Regions from separate parts of the Pseudoalteromonas sp. MM17-2 genome, predicted to be linked through region 1. Evidence: predicted binding sites of a transcription regulator. Region 1 holds the regulator's gene; each other region holds the start of a gene.
The links. The regulator sigma-54, encoded in region 1, starts transcription at its own class of promoters, with help from an activator protein. The targets are predictions, from matches to a motif close to GTTGGCACGNNNNTNGNNT.
Positions count from the first base shown of each region.

Region 2: flgA (flagellar basal body P-ring formation chaperone FlgA) is a predicted target of sigma-54. The motif match lies at 1,267-1,285, and genes of this name have one in related genera.
Region 3: MHM93_RS11495 (BON domain-containing protein) is a predicted target of sigma-54. The motif match lies at 1,625-1,643, and genes of this name have one in related genera.
Region 4: MHM93_RS01840 (LiaF domain-containing protein) is a predicted target of sigma-54. The motif match lies at 1,207-1,225, and genes of this name have one in related genera.

Region 1 is NZ_JAKRFV010000003.1:2,839-6,005, forward strand. Features, by position in the region: gene rapZ (RNase adapter RapZ) at 1-181, opposite strand, end outside; gene ptsN (PTS IIA-like nitrogen regulatory protein PtsN) at 248-694, opposite strand; gene hpf (ribosome hibernation promoting factor) at 696-983, opposite strand; gene MHM93_RS03205 (RNA polymerase factor sigma-54) at 1,009-2,505, opposite strand; gene lptB (LPS export ABC transporter ATP-binding protein) at 2,530-3,167, opposite strand, start outside.
Region 2 is NZ_JAKRFV010000013.1:71,976-75,142, reverse strand. Features, by position in the region: gene flgN (flagellar export chaperone FlgN) at 1-55, opposite strand, end outside; gene flgM (flagellar biosynthesis anti-sigma factor FlgM) at 48-374, opposite strand; gene flgA (flagellar basal body P-ring formation chaperone FlgA) at 447-1,163, opposite strand; gene MHM93_RS11895 (chemotaxis protein) at 1,331-2,263, shown strand; gene MHM93_RS11890 (protein-glutamate O-methyltransferase CheR) at 2,311-3,144, shown strand.
Region 3 is NZ_JAKRFV010000012.1:111,865-115,031, forward strand. Features, by position in the region: gene pmbA (metalloprotease PmbA) at 1-907, shown strand, start outside; gene MHM93_RS11490 (VOC family protein) at 1,042-1,458, shown strand; gene MHM93_RS11495 (BON domain-containing protein) at 1,683-2,246, shown strand; gene MHM93_RS11500 (YqaE/Pmp3 family membrane protein) at 2,328-2,486, shown strand; gene MHM93_RS11505 (type I secretion system permease/ATPase) at 2,628-3,167, shown strand, end outside.
Region 4 is NZ_JAKRFV010000002.1:48,263-51,429, forward strand. Features, by position in the region: gene MHM93_RS01835 (GGDEF domain-containing protein) at 1-1,022, opposite strand, end outside; gene MHM93_RS01840 (LiaF domain-containing protein) at 1,257-1,952, shown strand; gene MHM93_RS01845 (sigma-54 dependent transcriptional regulator) at 1,991-3,167, opposite strand, start outside.

The DNA of each region.
Region 1 (3,167 bases):
GCAAATTGCGCACGTCGATACTGACGGCAATTTTGTCATAATTTGCCGAAACACTGCGCGCCAAAGAGGGGAGTAAAATAACCGGGATGTTATCTACGCAATAGTACCCAAGGTCTTCGAGCACCCGTAACGCGACTGATTTTCCAGAACCCGAGCGACCACTGACAATGATAAGTTCCATCCGACAACTCCTTGTTTTACCCCAAGACGCACATTTAAACGACACCATGAATCAATACGGCGCGCATTAGTCGGCGATCAATTGATAAAGCTCTTGATCGCTGCTGGCTGAACGCAGTTGTTTACACAGTTGTTTGTCTTTTAGTTTATCAGCAATTGTCGCTAAGGTCTTCAGGTGTTGTTCAGTCTCATTGGCCGGCACTAAAAGTGCGACAAAGATATCCACCGGACGGTTATCAATGGCATCAAAGTTAATGGCTTCGCGATTAGTTACAACAATGGCAATGGTACTGTCGATACTATCGAGACGGCCATGCGGAATAGCAACGCCTTTACCTATACCGGTACTGCCCAGCTTTTCGCGGGTCAGCAAAGCATCAAGTACCGATTGCTCGCTGAGGTGAGGACTGTGCTGATGTGCCACCTGAGAGAGGTATTCCAGCATTCTTTTTTTGCTATTAAAAAGGACCGCAGCTTTGCTGCAGTCCTTGCTAAAGAGTGAATCTAGGTTCATGTTAGTGACGAGATAATTTCTCTTTATGTTTAATCACTTGACGATCGAGCTTATCAATTAAGCCGTCGATCGCCGCATACATATCCTGGTGCTCTGCGGTTGCGAACAGTTCACCACCGTTAACGTGAAGAGTAGCTTCTGCTTTTTGTGTTAGTTTTTCAATATCAAGAATGACATGCACATTATTTATATGGTCAAAGTGACGCTCTAATTTTGCAAATTTGCTATTCACATAGTTGCGAAGAGAATCAGTGATTTCTACGTGACGACCGGTAAGATTTAGTTGCATAAGCATTTTCCTTCTTGTCTAACGTCTATATCAAACTTTTACGCTGATTTGACGGTGGAATGGCTAGCGATTCACGATATTTAGCTATCGTGCGCCGAGCCACTTTAATTCCTTGCTCGGCTAGTACGTCGGCAATCTTGCTATCACTCAACGGCTTAGCAGGATTCTCCGCAGCTACTAGCTTTTTGATCAATGCTCGAATCGCTGTGGACGAGCATTCACCTCCGTTTTCGGTTGTAACATGGCTGGAGAAAAAGTACTTCAGCTCAAAAATACCCCGTGGTGTATGCATATACTTTTGGGTGGTCACACGGGAAATCGTTGACTCATGCATTTCCACCATTTCGGCAACGTCATTAAGCACCATTGGCTTCATTGCCTCTTCACCATGTTCAAAGAATGCCTGTTGTTGTTGAACAATGCAATTAGTTACTTTAAGTAGCGTATCATTGCGTTGTTCCAAGCTCTTTATAAACCATTTCGCTTCTTGTAAATGCGAGCGAATAAATTGACTATCACTTTGCGACTTACAGCTTCGCGACATTGATGCATAGTGATCGTTAACGCGGATCTTAGGCATACTATCTGGGTTTAATTCAACCACCCAGCGGCCTTTAACTTTCTTCACTGATACATCTGGAATCACATACTCTGACTGCTCTCGCACAATCGTGGCTGCAGGAGTCGGATTTAAACTGTGTATCAGTGTCATCACCTCTTTTAACTGCGCTTCTTTAAGCTTAGTCTTTTTCATCAAGGTGCGATAGTCACGACTACCAAGCAAATCAATATAGTTAAAAACTACCTCTTTGGTCTCTTCAAGCCAAGGGGTTTGTGGGTCAAATTGCTTGAGCTGGATCAACAAGCACTCTTGTAAAGAACGCGCACCAATTCCTACAGGATCAAAGAGTTGGATACGCTTAAGAACGGCTTCAATTTCATCGAGCTCGATACCATCGTCTTGTTCATCATGATTCAAGCTTTCCAGCAGTTCTTCACAACTGACCGTTAAAATGCCGTTGTCATTGATGGCTTCAATGATGGCTGTGGCGATGGCCTCGTCGGTGGCACTAAAAGGTGTTAATTGCAGCTGCCACATTAAATAATCGTGTAACGACTCGGTGGTTTCGCCTTGGTAGATAGACTCATCTTCTGGCATAGGCCCAGAGGAGGCAACGGGAGCCGCACTAATATACTCATCCCAAGACACATCCATGGGCAAGTCTTCACTGATGGACTCGTTGTTCATGGCATCAGCACTTTCAACTTCATCCTTACTGGCGCTGGCCGTCTCGGCGGTGTCGTTATTTTGGTTGTCGGACGTCGACTCTTTTTGCTCTTGGTTGTCGTTATTGTCGGCGTAATTGTCTTCTTCAACTTCAAGTAAAGGGTTGGCGTCCAACGCCTCTTGAATTTCTTGTTGGAGATCCAAAGTACTGAGCTGCAACAGGCGAATCGCTTGCTGCAATTGTGGGGTCATTGTTAATTGCTGGCCTAGGCGCAGCTGTAATGATTGCCTCATGTATCTCTAACAATCCTTTAATCGTTATAATCTAAACTGCTCACCCAAATAGACGTCGCGAACCGTTTGATCGGCAAGAACTTGCTCTGGAGTGCCAGAAGCAATGAGCTCGCCATGGGAAACAATGTATGCGGTTTCACATACGTCTAGGGTCTCTCGCACGTTGTGGTCGGTGATTAATACACCAATGCCACGATTGCGCAGATGCTCTATGATTTTCTTTATATCTAACACTGAAATAGGGTCGACACCAGCAAAAGGTTCATCCAACAAGATAAACTTGGGGTTTGCCGCCAATGCTCGCGCTATTTCTACCCGGCGACGTTCGCCACCAGATAACGCCATTCCTTGTGAGTCTCGAATGTGCTGTATATTAAACTCATCAAGCAGGCCCTCAAGCTCGCTTTCACGCTCTGCTTTGCTTAAGCCCTTGCGGGTTTCTAGGATGGCCATCAAATTTTGAAAAACTGTCAGCTTTCGAAAAATAGATGATTCCTGCGGTAAATAACCAATACCTAAGCGCGCACGAGAGTGCATCGGCATTAAGGTGATATCCTCATCATCAATACTGATGGTGCCTTTATCACTGGGTACCAAGCCAACTATCATGTAAAAAGTAGTTGTCTTACCGGCTCCATTAGGGCCGAGCAAGCCGACGATAC
Region 2 (3,167 bases), on a different contig from region 1:
CTTGTAAACTTGAGAGCTGTTGGCCGAGAGCTACACTAAGTGCCGAATCAGCCATACAAATCGAACTCAAACGCAGCGATGTTTTTAGCAAGCTTTTCGCTATCTACTTGGTATTTGCCTTCACTGATAGCTTGCTTTAATTCGTCAACCTTTTGTTGATCGAACCCTGATGAGCGCTCAGCCTTTTCTTGCAAAGACTTCATTTGCTTTGCTTGTGGCGTAAGGCTTACTGAGTCTGCTGCAGCCTTCGTACTGGCTTTTGCATTTGCCTCATTACCTTGTGTTTGCGTTTGGTTGAGCTTTTGTTGCTCCACTTTATTTTGTGGTGTGTTGTACACCGAGCCTTGCTGGCCTTTGTTGACTTGATTCACCATCACTAATTACCTAAGCTATATTGACCTTTGCACTGTTTATCGGCCATTCTAGCCAATACTTTAGCATAAAATTTAAATATTAACCGCCACGGTTTCCACTGCTGTTACTTTGGCATTGATCAGCCGGCCAGACTTTACATTACGCACGCGAATATTATCACCGACACCGCCATCTTCTAGCGCTTCTCCAGATGTTTTTATAGTGAGTCCGTTAAAGCGGGCAATTATGCTCACATTATCGCCCTTACACACCATACACAACTGATTCATACTAATTGGCAACCCTCTGCGAATACTGCGTTTACTGCGGCTGCCGACAATAACTTCTGGCTGCTCTATGTAGCGAGCGCGAACAAAATGTTGCGGACGCTGCTCCGTAGTTAAATCATCAGCACTAATAATTTGCCCACGGGCAATGTGATCATTGGCGACCACGATAGTAGAGAGCTTACTGATGCGTACATGGACATACTGACTCCAAAGAGCAGGACTTGAACACTTAAGTTTTACTGTTACCTGCCGATTAAATGGCGGAGCGCTAGCCGTAGAGGCTTGCGGTGTTACTGCACACTCTCTGGGACCTATGCGCGCATCTAAGTCCATCGCTTGCACTTGCAGCTCTTGATCGGGCTGGATCTGCGCTTGCTCTGTGATGTATTGCTCAGCAAGCGTTTGCAAAGTGTGGCGATCATAGCGCTGTTGTTGGCCGTTGTTTGCCTCAGCCGTTGAGCTTATTAATACAAAGGCTATTAACCATAAGCTTTGGAAAAGTTGAATTTTTTTGAACATACTCACCATGTTTCGACTATGCTTATTGGGTAAAACAGGGTATAACTACGAAGCGTCAAAAACTGGGCGTTCTAGCGTAGTTATACTAACGTATGAAGCTAAGAAGCAAAATGCGTTCCTATTTGGCGCGAGTGTGCGAAGTTGTAAATTAATGCTAGGAGAATCCGATGGCTGGCATTTTAGATTCTGTCAATCAACGAACCCAACTTGTGGGTCAAAACCGCCTTGAATTATTGCTGTTTAAACTAAAAGGACGCCAGCGGTTCGGGATCAACGTTTTTAAAGTTAGAGAAGTCCTTCAGTGTCCACCACTAACAAATATGCCGAAAACGAATTCTTATATTCGTGGGGTAGCGCATATTCGTGGACAAACTATTTCTATCATCGATTTGTCTATGGCCGTAGGCGGTCCGGCCATCACTGATATTGAAAATTGCTTTATTATTATCGCCGAATATAACCGCTCTGTGCAGGGGTTTTTGGTGGGGGGCGTTGAGCGTATCGTCAATATGAACTGGGAAAAGATTATGCCACCGCCGTCAGGTGCGGGGCGTTATTCTTACCTTACCGCAGTGACTGAGATTGATGACGAGCTCGTAGAAATCTTGGATGTCGAAAAAATTCTTGCAGAGATCAGCCCTGTTAATACCGAGGTCAGTGAGGGCATTGCCTCAGATGGCGAGATGCAGAAAGATCTCGGTGAGCGTATTGTGTTTATTGCCGATGACTCTGCCGTGGCGCGTAATCAAGTAAAACGGGCGCTGGAGCCTCTCGGGGTGCAAACTGAGCTGGCGAAAAACGGTAAAGAGGCCCTGTTGCGATTAAAAGAAATAGCGAAGCTCGACTGCAAAGATGATATCACTGAGCGAGTGGCGTTACTGATATCGGATGTGGAAATGCCAGAGATGGACGGCTATACCTTAACAGCAGAGGTCAAAGCGGATCCGAAGCTGGCACCATTGCATGTGATACTGCACACCTCTTTAAGTGGCGTATTTAACCATGCGATGATAGAAAAAGTTGGGGCGGATGATTTTATTGCCAAATTTAACCCCGACGAACTGGCTACAGCAGTTAAAAAGTGGGTGCATTGTGATTAATGCCGCCTTGTCTTGTAACCGCTTCAAGTGAGTTAGGTGAGAGTAATTTGGAAAATAAGCATTTAGAGCTCGGTGAATACAACCAGTTTCGTGCATTTTTAGAACAGCAGTGTGGCATCGTGCTGGGTGATAACAAACTTTACTTAGTTAAAAGTCGCTTGGCTCCGCTGATGGCTCGCTTTAGCGTTGAATCTTTGTCGCAGCTGGTTAGCAAAACGTTGAGTCCGCATGAGCGGCAACTTCGTGCCGCTGTTGTTGATGCCATGACCACCAATGAAACATTGTGGTTTCGCGACTCTTATCCATTTGAATTATTGAAGACAAAGCTCTTACCTGAGTGCAAAGATTTACGTCGGCCGGTAAAAATTTGGTCGGCGGCCAGTTCTTCAGGGCAAGAGCCCTACTCAATAGCGATGTCAGTGGCCGAATATCAACAGTCTCGCCCAGGTCAACTGTCCTCGGGAGCGCAAATAATCGGTACGGATATCTCTAATACTATGCTCGATATTTGTAAAAATGCTGAGTATGACTCATTGGCATTGGCTCGAGGACTCAGTGCTGAAAGACGCAAAAAGTTTTTTAGCGATAGCGGCAACGGTATGGCTAAAGTTAACGACAATGTAAAACGTATGGTGAGCTTTCGCCATTTGAATTTATTGGATTCATATGCGTTGCTGGGTAAGTTTGACATTATCTTTTGTCGCAACGTCCTTATTTATTTTTCTCCGGAAGTAAAAGCCAAGATCATTGGTCAATTCGCGCAAGCGCTCAACCCTAAGGGATATTTGTTTTTAGGAGCGAGTGAATCAATGACAGGCTTGAGTACCGAGTTCGATATGATCCGTTGTAATCCCGGTATCATCTACCAAAAAAAGTCGTAAATACATAGCCTTACAATCTATGG
Region 3 (3,167 bases), on a different contig from region 1:
GAACCTTGATGAGCGCATCGTCAACTCTGATGGTGCCAGCTTTAGTAGCCACCAAGGGCTGCGTGTGTACGGTAACAGTCACGGTATGTTGGCAGGCTATCCCCGCACTCGCCATAGCATCAGCACTATGGTCATTGGCCAACAAGGTGAGCAGATGCAGCGCGATGCTGCCTATACCGTATCGCGTGAGCAAGCAGGCTTAAAAGCGGCGAAAGACGTCGGCCTGGAAGCGGCGCAAGAAACGCTTGCACGGCTTAATAGCCAAAAACTAGGAACCATGAAGGTGCCGGTGATCTTTCGCGCCGATGTGGCTAACTCCCTGTTTGGGCATTTAGTGTCGGCCATTGGCGGCGGTGCGCTTTATCGTAAGTCGAGCTTCTTGCTCGATAGCCTCAATACCCAAGTTTTCAGCGATATTGTTAATATTAGTGAGCGTCCGCATCTAGCCAAAGGTTTTGCTTCTTCACCCTTTGATGCGGAGGGCGTTAAAACGCAGGATCGTGAGATTATTCACGGTGGCGAACTACAGACCTATTTATTAGCCAGTTATGCGGCGCGCAAAATGGGTATGACCGCCACAGGCCATGCCGGCGGTATTCATAACTGGTTGGTACAGCAAACCCATAATGACTTGCACGCTTTGCTTAAACAAATGGGTAAAGGGCTGCTAGTGACCGAGTTGATGGGGCAAGGCGTCAATACTGTCACCGGCGATTACTCGCGCGGAGCGGCCGGGTTTTGGATTGAAAATGGTGAGATCCAATATCCTGTTAGTGAGATTACCATCGCTGGCAACCTTAGTTCGATGTTTAAAGGCGTTGCTGGCATTGGCGGTGATATCGACCCTCGCGGCGGGGTGTTAACCGGTTCGGTGTTAATTGAACAAATGCAAGTTGCGGGGCAGTAGCTCAAGTAACACGATAAAGCCTAGAGCCCCTCTCTAGGCTTTTTTAAATAAATTCTAAAAAAGTGCTTTACCTCAACTTAAGTTGAGGAAATACCTTAGTCCCTGAAATAATAAATCATCTTCGGGAGAACGTTATGTATTTAGAGCATGTAAACCTAGTCGTGAATGACATCAACCAAGCCCTCAACTTTTATCGTGCCGCTTTTCCACATTGGCGGGTGCGCAGTCAAGGCGAGGGGTTATGGTCGGGGAAGCCGCGTACCTGGGTGCATTTTGGCGATGATTACCACTACCTTGCTTTTAGTGACAATGGCATTGGTGACAACCGTGATCTCAGCGGCCATCAAGTTGGTTTAGCACACTTTGCTTATGTCACCGAAGATCTTGATGGCGTCATTCAACGACTCCAAGACGCGGGCTTCGAAGTTGATAAAGTGGGCCCTGAAAATCCTTATCGCCGCAACGTGTATTTTAAAGACCCAACTGGTTTTGAAGTGGAGTTTGTCGAATACGGATCGGATATTCCAGCACAGAGAAATAACGACCTATAGACTTAAATGCTGCTAAAAGTTGCAAAATAAACACTAAATGAACGTAAATCTCTTGATTGTTCGCTTTTCGGAAATTTTTTCACTGAGGTGTGTAACTTAGGTAAGGTTGTACCTAAATGCTTGCTGAACAAGTCGCTTATATTATTGATTTTGCTGATAAAATAAAGTTGGCAAGGGATTCGCAACACTTAAAGCGTCACAAGCAATAGTAAGGAGACGACATTATGAAAACGTTCACTAAGACAATCGTAGCTGCAGCTGTACTTGGTTCTACTGCCTTCACTGCCCAAGCAAATGATTGGCAGAACGAGAGTAAAGATGCATGGATTGATGGTAAAGCTGAAACTGTGCTGCTACTGAATGGCAACCTGAACAACTTTGACATCAACACTGATGTGAAAAATGGCAAGGTTATGCTCACGGGTAAAGTAGACAGCGAGGTCGATAAAGAGTTGGCCGAAGAGCTGGTTGTTAGCCTAGATGGTGTAAACGATGTAGAAAACCAGCTAACGGTTATGAACAACGAAGAAGGTATGAGCCACAATGATGATGCAGGAGATACTGGCAGCGATTTAACCGACGCTAAGATCTCGACGGTAATCACTACCCGTCTACTATTTGATTCAGAAGTTGCTGGCACTGACATTGATGTTGATACCGACCAAGGTGTCGTTACGCTTAAAGGTAACGTAGATAGCGAAGCCGAGCGTGACCTTGCGATTAAAATCGCTGAAAACACAGAAGATGTTCGTGAAGTAAACGATGAACTGCGAGTAATGGCTGAATAATTAGTTGTAAGTTCTCGGTAGAAGGCCCAGCTTTGCTGGGCTTTCCTTTATCTACAAGCAGGCGTAACTAGCGGAGCAATCATGGACATTATTAGAATCATTTTCTCAATTCTTATTCCCCCACTCGGTGTATTTTTGCAGGTGGGCTTAGGAATGCACTTTTGGCTTAATATTTTACTAACCCTACTAGGCTACTTCCCTGGCCTTATTCACGCTATCTATATTATTGGGCGGCGTTAAAAGGTTAGTTACACATTCAGTTGAAATTCACAGTACTACTTAGGTATAATTTACTTCATGGCAGCAAGGATGCGCTATGGTCTCAAGTGGTTTCATCAACTTTCCGGGACATTCTTGCAATTATTATTCCGGTAGTTTTTAATGCAAGAAGATACAAACAAGCCTAGCTTATTCAGCTCAGGTGCAAAGTCCCTCAGCCTTATAGCAAGGTTTCATCATAAAAGTTTAGATGTTGAAGACTTAATCCATGAATTTGACATCCCCTCCCAAGATTCAAAACTCCTAGAAATTCAGTTAATACGTGCCTCGCGCTCGTTTGGATTCAAAGCGAAGGTTATGTCCTGTGATGTCGCAACCTTGGATAACAAAGTCTTACCAGCGATGGCTAAACACAAAAGTGGACACTATGTAATTCTAGCAAAAGTGGCTCATGGTCAAATTCTCGTTCATGATATACAGAGCTCCTCACCGCAAAAAAGCTTATCTCTAGATGAATTCAAGCTTAATTACAGCGATAGAATACTTTTTTTATCACCGAGACAAGCTGTTTTGAGTAAGTCAGCCAAATTTGGCTTTGGGTGGTTTGTTCCGGTGATGTTTAAGTACCGTAACATTTTTAGTGATGTGCTTTTAGCATCATTCTTTATACAACTTCTAGCTCTTGCGTCCCCAATCTTTTTT
Region 4 (3,167 bases), on a different contig from region 1:
ATGCTAATGCTCAGCGGCAGGCGCTGATGGTGCCAATAAAATGAGCCTTCGGCAATGGCCTTACGTAAGCGATCGCCCACTTTGAGCGCCGTGCGTTGATGGGTGTTGGCTAAAATCACAGCGAATTCCTCTCCGCCAATACGCGCAGCTAAATCATCCTCCCTGAGTTGCTCGCGGATGCGCTGACTCACCCATTGCAATGCAGCGTCTCCGCCATCGTGACCAAACTGATCGTTGACCTTCTTAAAGTAATCTAGATCTATCATCATGACTGCAAGCGGCTGCTGCTTAGCAATACACTGCGCGAGTCGTTTTTCGCCTTCATAGAAAAACGCACGACGATTGTACAAGTTTGTGAGTGGGTCGAAATTAGCCAAGTTAGTGAGTTTAGCTTCTGAACGTATGAAAAAAAGCATCGGAAACACCAGTGCCGTGCACGTGGTCAGTAGTAAGTGAACAGCAAGAACTAACTGTTTGGTCCAAGGTGGTAATGATTGCTCCCAGTGCAACAAATTGGTAAGCAACAGGCCCGTTTGAACCAACATTACCAGCGCATGCAAGGTGACGAGAATAAGCAAAGTGGCGGCATATATATTGCCTTTGGTTGTTGTTCTAATAGCCGCTGCAGCGGCAAAGAATAATATGGCAATAGCCATAGAAGTGTAAACCAGCCCCCACAGTGGCTGGTGGTGCAATAACGCAAGTAACAATGCACTGAAACCCAGAATAAAATAGATAAACAACGGGTTATGGTGATTTGAAGAGCAGTACCAGAGTATACCTCTTAGCACCAGCAATGGCGCTGTTATCATCAATAGTTGGGCGCTGTAATGGGTTAGTACCGGTAAGTCGATAAACACACGCAAAGTCGCGCTTATTTCAGCTAAACTAAATACCAGACAAGATAACCCCCAGTACAAAAAGCTTCGTTGTGCACGTTGGTAAAACACCAACAACAAAAAGACGCCAATAAAGGCGTTTAGCAAAGTCGATACCACTATCAATGTTGGTAGATGTAACATGGCACTCGGGATATTGGGGTGACACTTGAAGTTTAGTTCACCTACTTAGCGTCGCAACCCGCGCCATGGGGAGTTACTCAGTAAAGATGATTAAAATATCGTTAATTAAGCGTAAATATGGTGGTTTTGGCGAATGCGGTGAACTGGCTTTATCTCCATCTGACTGAAACTAAAGGAATTAATATTTGGCGCTGATTTTGCTTAGGTAAGCAAAACGACAACAGGAGTGTGAACATGAGTGTTCCTTTAAAGGATAGGCCGTTAGCGCAAGTAAAAGAAGAGATCATCGATCAGCTAATTTTAAATTACAGTCATGGTGAAATTTCAGCGCAGGCGTTCGAACGTCGCCTTGATCAAGCGTATGACTGTAGCTGCCAAGAGCAACTAGCAACATTGGTTGCTGATCTGCCGCTGCACAGCGACCCGCGCTACAACAGCGAGAAGGCGGCACGTATGCGCACTCCTTTCACGCAAAGTAGCGAGCAGGTTAATGGTGAGAAAATTACCGCCATATTAAGCTCGGACCAACGCAGCGGTGAATGGGTTGTCCCTAAAGAGATTCACCTAAACAATTATTTGGGAAGCATTGAATTAGACTTTACCAACGCTATTTTTTCTCACCCTGAAGTACACATTTACGTTAATTGTATTTTGGGCAGTGATGAAATTGTGGTGCCAGAAAATGTAGATGTGCAAACTCAGACCACCAATATCATGGGGTCACTGGTTAATAAGCGAATCTCACTTGGGCCGCGATACGAAGATAAACAGCGACCGCGCATTATTATTCATGGGCGTATTATTCTCGGGAGCGTGGAAGTCAGTATTAAGCGAACGATGAAAGAGAAATTAAAGGCCTTTGCCTTTGACTTACGTGATTTATTTGATGGCCGAGAGCAGGGCAAAAACCGCAACCGATATGATGGCTAAAATGTCGGGGCTTGTTCATAGCAAGCCCCGTAAACTGATTAGTCCTGAGAGTACTTTTCTAGTTTGTTGTAAAGTGTTTTCACACTAACACCTAATTGTTCAGCGGTATCCGTTTTGTTGCCGGCGTTCTCTTCCAAGTTTTTCAAAATTGCCGCTTTTTCCAATGCTTCCAAAGAAACTCCAGTAGGAATATCGACGCTGTTGCTGTCGCTTTTGCTTACTGATTCACCCAATGAAAGATGCTCGGCTTTGATTACGTCATCGGCCAAGATCATCGCCCGTTCAATGGTGTGTTTTAGCTCCCGTACGTTGCCTGGCCAGTTATAAGCAGCAATGCGGCTAAGTGCATCGGTAGCGATACGTTTGTGGCTCAATTCTTGGGCATTACGGTAGGCAAGGAAGTGCTCAGCGAGGCCGGTGATGTCATTGCCTCGGTCGCGCAGTGGTGGCACTCGGATAGGGAAGTGCGCTAAGCGGAAGTATAAATCCTCACGGAAAATGCCATCATCAATGGCTTGTTGCGGGTTACGGTTGGTTGCACAAACAATACGCACATCAGCATGTTTCACTTGTTGACTGCCTACGGCGCGATACTCTCCGCTTTCGAGCACGCGCAGTAACTTAACTTGTTGCTCTAATGGCATCTCTGTTACTTCGTCTAAAAACAGCGTGCCGCCTTTAGCTTGGTCGAAGACCCCTTGGTGGTCGCGGTGTGCACCTGTAAATGCGCCTTTCACATGACCAAATAACTCACTATCTATAAGCTCTGGGGAAAGTGCGCCACAGTTTATCGCAACAAAAGGTGCTTGTGGCTTTTCGCCAGCAATATGAACGGTATTGGCAACGAGTTCTTTACCTACACCACTTTCGCCAATAATCATCACGTTGGCATCAGTGCGTGCGACCTTACGAATAGTGCGATACAACTTGTGCATAGACTTAGAGGAGCCAACTAATAAACCAAATTGGTCAAGGTCGCTGGACTCAACAGCTTTACTTGATTGGCTGGCTTCACCAAACAGTTCGTAGCTGTCTTGCAGAGTTTCGCTAATCAGTTCCAAATCATACGGGGCACGGCAGTGGAACCCGGCACCATCGCGCATCAACTTATCAAGATATGGATTTGGCTTACCTTTACTTAAAAATAGAAACTCAACGTGCGATAACGCGTCGGTGTCATTTAGGGTGTTGTATCCTTGTTCATTGAATTCTTCG